2 regions of the Roseitalea sp. genome follow, and region 2 is predicted to be linked to the other one. Evidence: riboswitches for the same ligand, from Rfam matches in the RefSeq annotation. Region 2 holds a riboswitch; the other holds the start of a gene.
The links. Region 2 has a riboswitch for S-adenosylmethionine ahead of AC5E6L_RS09240 (O-succinylhomoserine sulfhydrylase). Riboswitches for the same ligand answer to the same signal wherever they lie in the genome.
Positions count from the first base shown of each region.

Region 1 (4,354 bases), on a different contig from region 2:
GATCACGTCGCCCACATCGTCTCGCGCTGGACCGGCATTCCGGTCGACAAGATGCTCGAAGGCGAGCGCGAAAAGCTGTTGCGCATGGAAGACGAGATCGCAAGGCGCGTCGTCGGCCAGGGCGAGGCCGTGCGGGCCGTCTCCAAGGCCGTCCGGCGCGCCCGCGCGGGCCTTCAGGACCCCAACCGGCCGATCGGCTCGTTCATCTTCCTGGGCCCCACCGGCGTCGGCAAGACCGAGCTGACCAAGGCGCTTGCGAACTTCCTGTTCGACGACGAGCACGCCATGGTGCGCGTGGACATGAGCGAGTTCATGGAAAAGCACGCCGTCTCCCGGCTGATCGGCGCGCCGCCCGGCTATGTCGGCTACGAGGAAGGCGGCGTTCTGACCGAGGCGGTGCGCCGCCGGCCATACCAGGTCATTTTGTTCGACGAGATCGAAAAGGCCCATCCGGACGTCTTCAACGTGCTGTTGCAGGTGCTCGACGACGGCCGCCTGACCGACGGTCAGGGCCGCACGGTCGATTTCCGCAACACGGTCATCATCATGACCTCGAACCTGGGGGCCGAGTTCCTCGTCAATCTCGGCGAGGGCGAACAGGTCGACCGGGTGCGCGAGGACGTCATGGGCGTCGTGCGGGCCGCGTTCAGACCGGAGTTCCTGAACCGCGTGGACGAGGTGATCCTGTTCCAGCGCCTGCAAAAGGCCGATATGGGCGCGATCGTCGACATTCAGCTCCAACGCCTCGAAACATTGCTCGCCGAGCGCAAGATCACGCTCAGGCTCGACGGCGACGCCCGCCGCTGGCTGGCCGACAAGGGCTACGATCCCGCCTACGGCGCAAGACCCCTGAAAAGGGTGATCCAGAAGCAGGTGCAGGATCCGCTCGCCGAGAAGATCTTGGGCGGCGAGATCGCCGACGGCTCGCACGTCAAGGTGCTCGAAGGCTCCGACCGGCTCAACTTCAAGCCGGTCGCCGCCGCCAACGAGGATCGCGCCGAGGAAGCGGCCTGAACGAAAGCGTCGGCTGCGTGCGCCTGACGAATCGGAATGGGCTTGAGCTTGCGCGGCCGATCCGCCGTGGCTTTGCGGTGACATTCATCGGCTGATTGCCCGCCCCGCGCCGTCCGTTGCGGCGCAGCGATTTACATTGCGACGCACAAGCGCCAAAATCGCGCGGCAAGCGCGAAAGAGGAAACCCAATGGCTGCGATGATCGATGATCTGAAGACGATCGGCGTGATCGGCGCCGGGCAGATGGGCGGCGGCATCGCCCAGGTATCGGCCGCGGCGGGCTACACGGTCATCATCTGCGATGTGTCCGAGAAGGCCGCGCGGAGCGGGCTCGACAAGGTCGCGGCCGGCACGCGGAAACAGGTCGACGCCGGCCGGATGGAGGCGGCCGAGCGCACCGCGATCCTGTCGCGAATCTCGGCCGGCGGCACGATGCAGGACCTTTCCGGCTGCGATCTGGTGATCGAGGCGGCCAGCGAGAACGAGGAGGTCAAGCGCCGCATCTTCGCCGATCTGTGCCCGGTTCTGGCGCCCGAGGCGATGATCGCGTCCAACACCTCGTCCATCTCGATCACGCGGCTCGCGGCGGCGACCGACCGGCCGGAGCGCTTCATGGGCATTCACTTCATGAACCCGGTGCCGCGCATGAAGCTGGTCGAACTGGTGCGGGGCATCGCCACGGCCGACGCGACCTTCGATCTCGCGCGCGCCTATGTGGACAGGCTGGGCAAGACCGCGACCGTTTCCGAGGACTTTCCGGCCTTCATCGTGAACCGCGTCCTGCTGCCCATGATCAACGAGGCGATCTACACGCTCTATGAGGGGGTCGGCTCGGTCGAGGCGATCGACACGGCGATGAAGCTGGGCGCCAACCATCCGATGGGCCCGCTGGAACTGGCCGACTTCATCGGGCTCGACACATGCCTTGCCATCATGCAGGTGCTGCATGACGGGTTGGCCGATTCCAAGTACCGGCCGTGCCCGCTCCTGGTCAAATATGTCGAGGCGGGCTGGCTCGGCCGCAAGACGGGCCGCGGCTTTTACGACTATCGCGGCGACACGCCGGTTCCCACGCGATAGGCCGCGCCGCGAAACCGGTCAGTAGAGCGGCGACACGCTGCCGTCGGACCTGTCGCCTCTTTCCGGCATGCCGGTCGCGCACAGGGCCGGCAGGTCGGCCAGCCGGCGCGCCATGGCGCCGCGCAGGACGCCCTTGCGCATCGGCGGCGCGGCCCCGCGCGAGGGGGCGCTCCTTTGCCGGGACGGTTGCGGGAAGGCGATGACACCGGACGAGGCGGGCGGCGAGGCCATGACGAACTCCGTTGCGTTTAGAGCGTCCTGTCATGAGATTGAACGCTCTGGTCCTCCCCGACAGCGGCGATCCTAGCCATGAATCGGTCCTATTCAAGGCGGGATTGTGCGCCGCACAAAATTTCATCGCCCTGTCATCGCAGGCACGCGCGCGCGGAGGTGATTGACCGGCGGGCGCCCGCCGTCTAGAAAGGTCTTTCCGTGGTGATTTGGCCGGTCGGCTTGCAGCCACGTAAAACAACTCGCTAAAGGACCGAGACGCGATGGGACCGGCAGCGAGCATTCGCCGCCGGTTTTGTTTCGCACGAGTGACGCCATGCCGATCAAGATCCCCGACGCCCTGCCCGCCCGCGACACGCTTCTGGCCGAGGGCGTGATGGTCGTGGACGAGAAGATGGCCACGCGCCAGGACATCAGGCCGTTGCAGATCGGCCTGCTGAACCTGATGCCCGACAAGATCAGGACCGAGACGCAGATCGCGCGGCTGGTCGGCTCGACGCCGCTTCAGGTGGAGCTGACGCTGGTGCGGATCGGCAACCACAGGTCCAAGAACACGTCCGAGGACCATCTGATCTCCTTTTACCGGACCTGGGACGAGATAAGGGACCGCAAGTTCGACGGCTTCGTCGTCACCGGCGCGCCGATCGAGACCCTGCCGTTCGAGGATGTCACCTACTGGGCGGAACTCAAGCGCATCCTCGACTGGACCGCCACGCACGTCCATTCGAGCTTCTTCATCTGCTGGGGCGCGATGGCGGCCGCCTGGCACTTCCACAAGGTGCCCAAGCACACCCTGTCCAGGAAGGCCTTCGGCGTCTATCGGCACAGGAACCTGAACCCGGCCTCGCCCTATCTGGCCGGCTTCTCGGACGATTTTCAGATCTCGGTCTCCCGATGGACCGAGATGCGCCGCAGCGAACTGCCCGCCGACGGATCGCTCGAAGTGCTGATGGAATCGGCCGAAACCGGCCTGTGCCTGCTGCACGAGGCCTTCGCCAACCGGCTCTACATCTTCAACCATATCGAATATGACTCGACCACGCTCGCCGACGAGTATCGCCGCGACGTCGGAGCAGGAACCTCGATCGAGGTGCCGCGCAACTACTTCCCCGACGACGACCCGGACAACAAGCCGCTCAACCGCTGGCGCAGCCATGCCTTCCTGCTGTTCGGCAACTGGATCAACCAGACCTATCAGACAACGCCCTTCGACGTCGCCGAGATCGGAACCGGCAGGCAGGTGAACCGTGACGCCCGCGATCCGGCCGCCTGAACCGGACGACCGCCGGGGCCGGTCCGTTTCGCGCGGGCGCCGCCATGTCCGGGCGGCCGAAAATATCTGCTATCGTCTGGCCGTTTCAGCCGCCGGATCCACCGCGTTCACGAGCTATGACCCGACATGACCGACGCACCGACCAAGGCCGCCGTTGAAGACGCGTTGCGCCGGATCGCCCTGCCCGACGGACGCGATCTCGTAGAGGCCGGCATGATCTCGGACATCTTCGTCGCCGACGGCAAGGTCTTCTTTTCGATCACCTGCGCCGCCGACGAGGCCCCAGAGCTCGAACCGGTGCGCCAGGCCGCGCAAAAGGCCGTCACCGCCATCAAGGGCGTCAAAAGCGCGATGGTCGCCCTGACCGCCGAGAAGAAGACGCGCGGGGACGTCCCGCCGGCCCCGCCGCCGCAGGCTCCCGCCGCGGGGCGCCGCCCCGTCACCGACCGGGCCAAGCCCGACGTGCCCGGCGTCCGGCACATCATCGCCATCGCCTCGGGCAAGGGCGGGGTCGGCAAGTCGACCACCGCGATCAATCTGGCGCTCGGGCTCAAGGTGTCGGGCCTCAAGACCGGCATCCTGGACGCCGACATTTACGGCCCCTCCCTGCCGCGCCTTCTGGCGCTCAGGGACGCCAAGCCGCAGCAGATCGAGGGCCGCATCCTCAAGCCGGTCGAGAAGTACGGCCTTCAGGCCATGTCGATCGGCTTCCTGGTGGAAGAGGAAACGCCGATGATCTGGCGCGGGCCGATGGTGG
Region 1 is NZ_CFIFWG010000022.1:7,267-11,620, reverse strand. It holds gene clpB (ATP-dependent chaperone ClpB) at 1-1,014, shown strand, start outside; gene AC5E6L_RS03620 (3-hydroxybutyryl-CoA dehydrogenase) at 1,212-2,093, shown strand; gene AC5E6L_RS03615 (hypothetical protein) at 2,112-2,324, opposite strand; SAM riboswitch at 2,516-2,593, shown strand; gene AC5E6L_RS03610 (homoserine O-succinyltransferase) at 2,641-3,597, shown strand; gene AC5E6L_RS03605 (Mrp/NBP35 family ATP-binding protein) at 3,724-4,354, shown strand, end outside.
Region 1: linked by a shared signal. The riboswitch ahead of AC5E6L_RS03610 (homoserine O-succinyltransferase) and the one ahead of AC5E6L_RS09240 (O-succinylhomoserine sulfhydrylase) in region 2 are both predicted to bind S-adenosylmethionine.

Region 2 (4,354 bases):
CGGCTTTCGAGCTGGATCGTCTCGCGCGAATGGTTGGCGATCACCACCGTATAGGCCCAGAACCAGCGACCATCGTCCGGATCCGATTCCTGATCGAGGAAATCGGGCCGTACCGTGATTTCGATGCCGTCCGTGGTTTGGCGATACATGGCGTAAATGTAGCCAAACGGTCCCGCGCCGAAAAGGGCCGTCCCACGCGAATGTGTCCGCGCGTGATGATCGCGCGGCCGGTTGCGTCGTGACCTTGCGGCGGCGATGGCGTATGGGCGCGACAGGGCAAACTGCCGGTGAACCCATGCTCGACAACACTTTGCGTCCGAAGATCGATCCCCTGCTCGAACGGCTGGCGCGGCAAATGGCCCGTGGCGGCATCACGGCCAATCAGCTCACCTGGACCGGCCTTGCGATCGGTATCGCGGCTGCCGGTGCGATCGCCGTCCAATGGTACTGGCTCGGCCTGGTGCTGGCTCTGCTGAGCCGGCTGTGCGACGGCCTCGACGGTCCGGTGGCACGCCTGACCGGCAAGACGGACTATGGCGGCTATCTGGACATCGTGCTCGATTTCGCTTTCTACGGGGTCATCCCGGTCGGCTTCGTTCTGGCGGATCCGGCGGCCAATGCCGTTGCGGGCGCGGTGCTGGTCCTGTCCTTCTACGTCAATGGCGCGAGCTTTCTGGCCTACGCCATCATGGCCGAACGGCAAGACCTTGAAAGCGAAAGCCATGGCGACAAGTCGATCTTCTTCACGACGGGCCTGGCCGAGGCGACCGAGACGATCGGGATGTTCGTGCTGATGTGCCTGCTGCCCGGCTGGTTCCCGGCGCTCGCCTGGCTGTTCGCCGCGATCTGCTTCTATACGGCCGTGTCGCGCATCGTGCTGGCATCGAAGACGTTGCGTTGACGGTCAGGCCACCCTGGCCAGCGCCTGCTCCAGATCGGCGATCAGGTCGGCCGCGTCCTCCAGCCCGACCGACAGGCGCAGCGTGCCGCCGCCGATCGAAAGCTCGTCGCGATCCTCGTCCGAAAGGTTCTTGTGCGTGGTCGTCGCCGGATGGGTGATCAGGCTCTTGGCGTCGCCCAGATTGTTGGAGATGGCGATGATGTCGAGACCGTTTTCCAGCGCGAATGCGGCACGCTTGCCGCCCTTGACATCGAAAGCGACCAGTGTCGAGCCGCCGCTCATCTGCCTTGGCACGATGTCGGCCTGCGGATGGTCGGGCCGGCCGGGATAGACGATACGGGACACGGCGGGATGGCCGGCGAGGAAATCGGCCACCGCGCGGGCGCTTTGCGTCTGCCGGGCGACGCGCAACGGCAGCGTTTCAAGGCCCTTCAGCATCACCCAGGCGTTGAACGGGCTCATGGACGGGCCGGTGTGGCGGTAGAAATCGTGCAGATGTTCGTCGATCCAGTCCCGCGGCGCGAGCACGACGCCGCCCAGACAGCGGCCCTGCCCGTCGATATGCTTGGTGGTCGAATAGACGACGATGTCGACGCCCAGTTCCATCGGCTTCTGATAGAGGGGCGTTGCGAACACATTGTCGATGACGGTGCGCGCGCCGCAGGATCTGGCGACCGCGACCACATGGCCGATGTCGATCACTTCCAGCGTCGGATTGGTCGGGCTTTCGAAGAAGAAGAGCTTCGTGTTCGGCTTGACCGCCTTTTCCCAGGCGCTCGGGTCGGTGCCGTCGATCAGCGTGGTTGCGACGCCGTAGCGCGGCAGCAGGTGCTCGACGATCCAGCGGCACGAGCCGAACAGGGCGCGGGCGGCGATCACGTGATCGCCCGCCGAGACCTGGCACAGGAGGGCCGAGGCGACGGCCGCCATGCCCGAGGCGGTCGCGCGGGCGGCCTGGGCCCCTTCCAGCGCGCACATGCGCTGCTCGAACATCTCGACGGTGGGATTGGCGTAGCGCGAATAGACAAAGCCCGGCTCGTCGCCCAGAAAGCGCGCCTCGGCGGCCTCGGCACTGTCATAGACGAACCCCTGCGTCAGGAACATCGCCTCGGAGGTCTCGCCGAACGAAGAGCGCACGGTGCCCTCATGGACCATCCGCGTTGCCGGTCCCCGGCCTTTCATATCCTTCGCCATGACGAACCTCCATACAAAAATCCCGGCCTCATGGCGCCATGAAGCCGGGTCGTCGCCGTCTGGTCCATGCCATGGACTGGTGGCTCTGTCCGCGGCCTTTTAGCGAGTTCTGGGAGCGGGCTCCCGTGGCTGCAAGCCGGCCGGCCAAATCACCACCTATTAAGCTGTCCATAAGGGGTGTACCCGCTTGCGTCAATCGACGGGCACCGCCATCGTGCGCGCAACCGGAGCAGCGCGGACCCACCCATGACGCGGCGCGAAAGCGGCATCCTCGCCGATCACGACATCGGTCACCTGATCGAGGCGGGCGCCGTCGCGCTCCCCCGGCCGCTCGACGAGCGGCAGGTTCAGCCGGCCAGCCTCGACTTGCGGCTGGGCACGGTCGCCTACCGGGTGCGCGCCGGCTTCATGCCGGGCCCGGCGCACACGGTCGCCGAAAAGCTCGCCCAGTTCGAGCTGCACCGAATCGAGCTGACCGGAGGGGCCGTGCTTGAAACGGGCTGCGTCTATATCGTCCCGCTGCTCGAAACGCTGGCCCTGCCGCCGGACATCGCCGCCGCCGCGAACCCGAAAAGCTCGACCGGCCGGCTCGACATCTTCACCCGGTTGATCGCCGACAATGCGGTCGAGTTCGACAAGGTGCCGACCGGCTATCACGGCCCGCTCTTTCTGGAAGTCAGCCCGCGCACCTTCCCGATCGTGGTCCGGACCGGCTCGCGCCTGACGCAGATGCGCTTCCGGCGCGGCCAGGCCATGCTCGATGCCGCCGCCCTGAGCGCCCTGCACGACCGGGAGACGCTGGTGGCGGGCGACAGGCCCAACATTTCCCGGGCCGGGATCGCGCTTTCCGTCGACCTGTCGGGCGACGGGAACGGCCTTGCGGGCTATCGCGGCAAGCGGCACACAGCGCTGGTCGATGTCGACCGGCCGGGGGCCCATGAGGCGCTCGACTTCTGGGAGCCGGTGCATGTGCGCGCGCGCAAGGAACTGATCCTCGATCCGGACCAGTTCTACATCCTGGTCAGCCGCGAGGCGGTGCACGTGCCGCCATCCCACGCCGCCGAGATGACGCCGTTCGACCCGCTGGTGGGCGAATTCAGGGTGCATTATGCGGGGTTCTTCGATCCCGGCTTCGGCCATTCGGCCGCCGGCGGCACGGGCAGCCGCGCGGTTCTGGAGGTGCGCAGCCACGAGGTGCCGTTCGTGCTCGAACACGGCCAGATCGTGGGCCGGCTGGTCTATGAGCGGATGATGTCGCGCCCGACCGCGCTCTATGGCGCGGACATGCGCTCGAACTATCAGGCGCAGGGCCTCAAACTGTCGAAGCACTTCCGGGTGCCATAACCGGCCCGCCCTCCTGCGCCCTCAGCGCGCGGACCTCGGCGCGAAGCGCCCTGATCTCTTCGAGGATCAGCGCCTGTTCGTCGTGGATCGACTGGCGTTCACCGGCGGCCTCGGCGTCATGCTCGGCCTGCATCGCCGAGACGACCACGCCGATGAACAGGTTCAGCACCGTGAAGGTGGTCGCGGCGATGAAGGGTATGAAGAAGGCCCAGGCCCAGGGGAAGGCGTCCATCACCGGCCGGACGATGCCCATCGACCAGCTTTCGAGCGTCATGATCTGGAACAGCGAATAGGCCGAGGCGGCGATCGAGCCGAACCATTGCGGAAAGGCCGCGCCGAACAGCTTGGTGGCCATCACGGAGAAGACATAGAAGACCAGCAGCAAAAGCAGCACGATCGAGCCCAGGCCGGGCAGCGCCGTCAAAAGGCCGCCGACGACGCGGCGCATGGAAGGCACGGCGCTGATCAGACGCAGCACGCGCAGGATGCGCAGCGAACGCAGCACCGAGAACGGCCCGGCCGCCGGGATCAGCGCGATGGAGACGATGACCAGATCGAAGATGCGCCACGGGCTCCTGAAGAAATCGAGCCGGTAGACCGCGAACTTCATCGCCAGTTCGACGACGAACACCGCCAGGATCAGCCGGTCGATCGTCATAAGGGCCGGCCCGGCCGCCTCCATCAGCGCCGGCGACGTCTCCATGCCCAGCGTGACCGCGTTGATGACGATCAGCGCGATGATCGCGCGCTCGAAGCGCTGGCTTTCGACGAGGGTTCGCAGCTTTTCCATGAAGGCACCGGCGCATGTGTGAGAGTCCGGATGCCAATATATGGATAGGGCAGTGGAATTGAAACGCGCTCTTGTGCGGCGCAATGCGCTCAATCGATCCGCTCATGGGGCCCGTGCGGCGTCTT
Region 2 is NZ_CFIFWG010000086.1:2,110-6,463, forward strand. It holds gene apaG (Co2+/Mg2+ efflux protein ApaG) at 1-149, opposite strand, end outside; gene AC5E6L_RS09235 (CDP-alcohol phosphatidyltransferase family protein) at 296-901, shown strand; gene AC5E6L_RS09240 (O-succinylhomoserine sulfhydrylase) at 905-2,095, opposite strand; SAM riboswitch at 2,175-2,261, opposite strand; gene AC5E6L_RS09245 (2'-deoxycytidine 5'-triphosphate deaminase) at 2,342-3,439, shown strand; gene AC5E6L_RS09250 (ion transporter) at 3,408-4,229, opposite strand; gene AC5E6L_RS09255 (glycosyltransferase family 2 protein) at 4,319-4,354, opposite strand, start outside.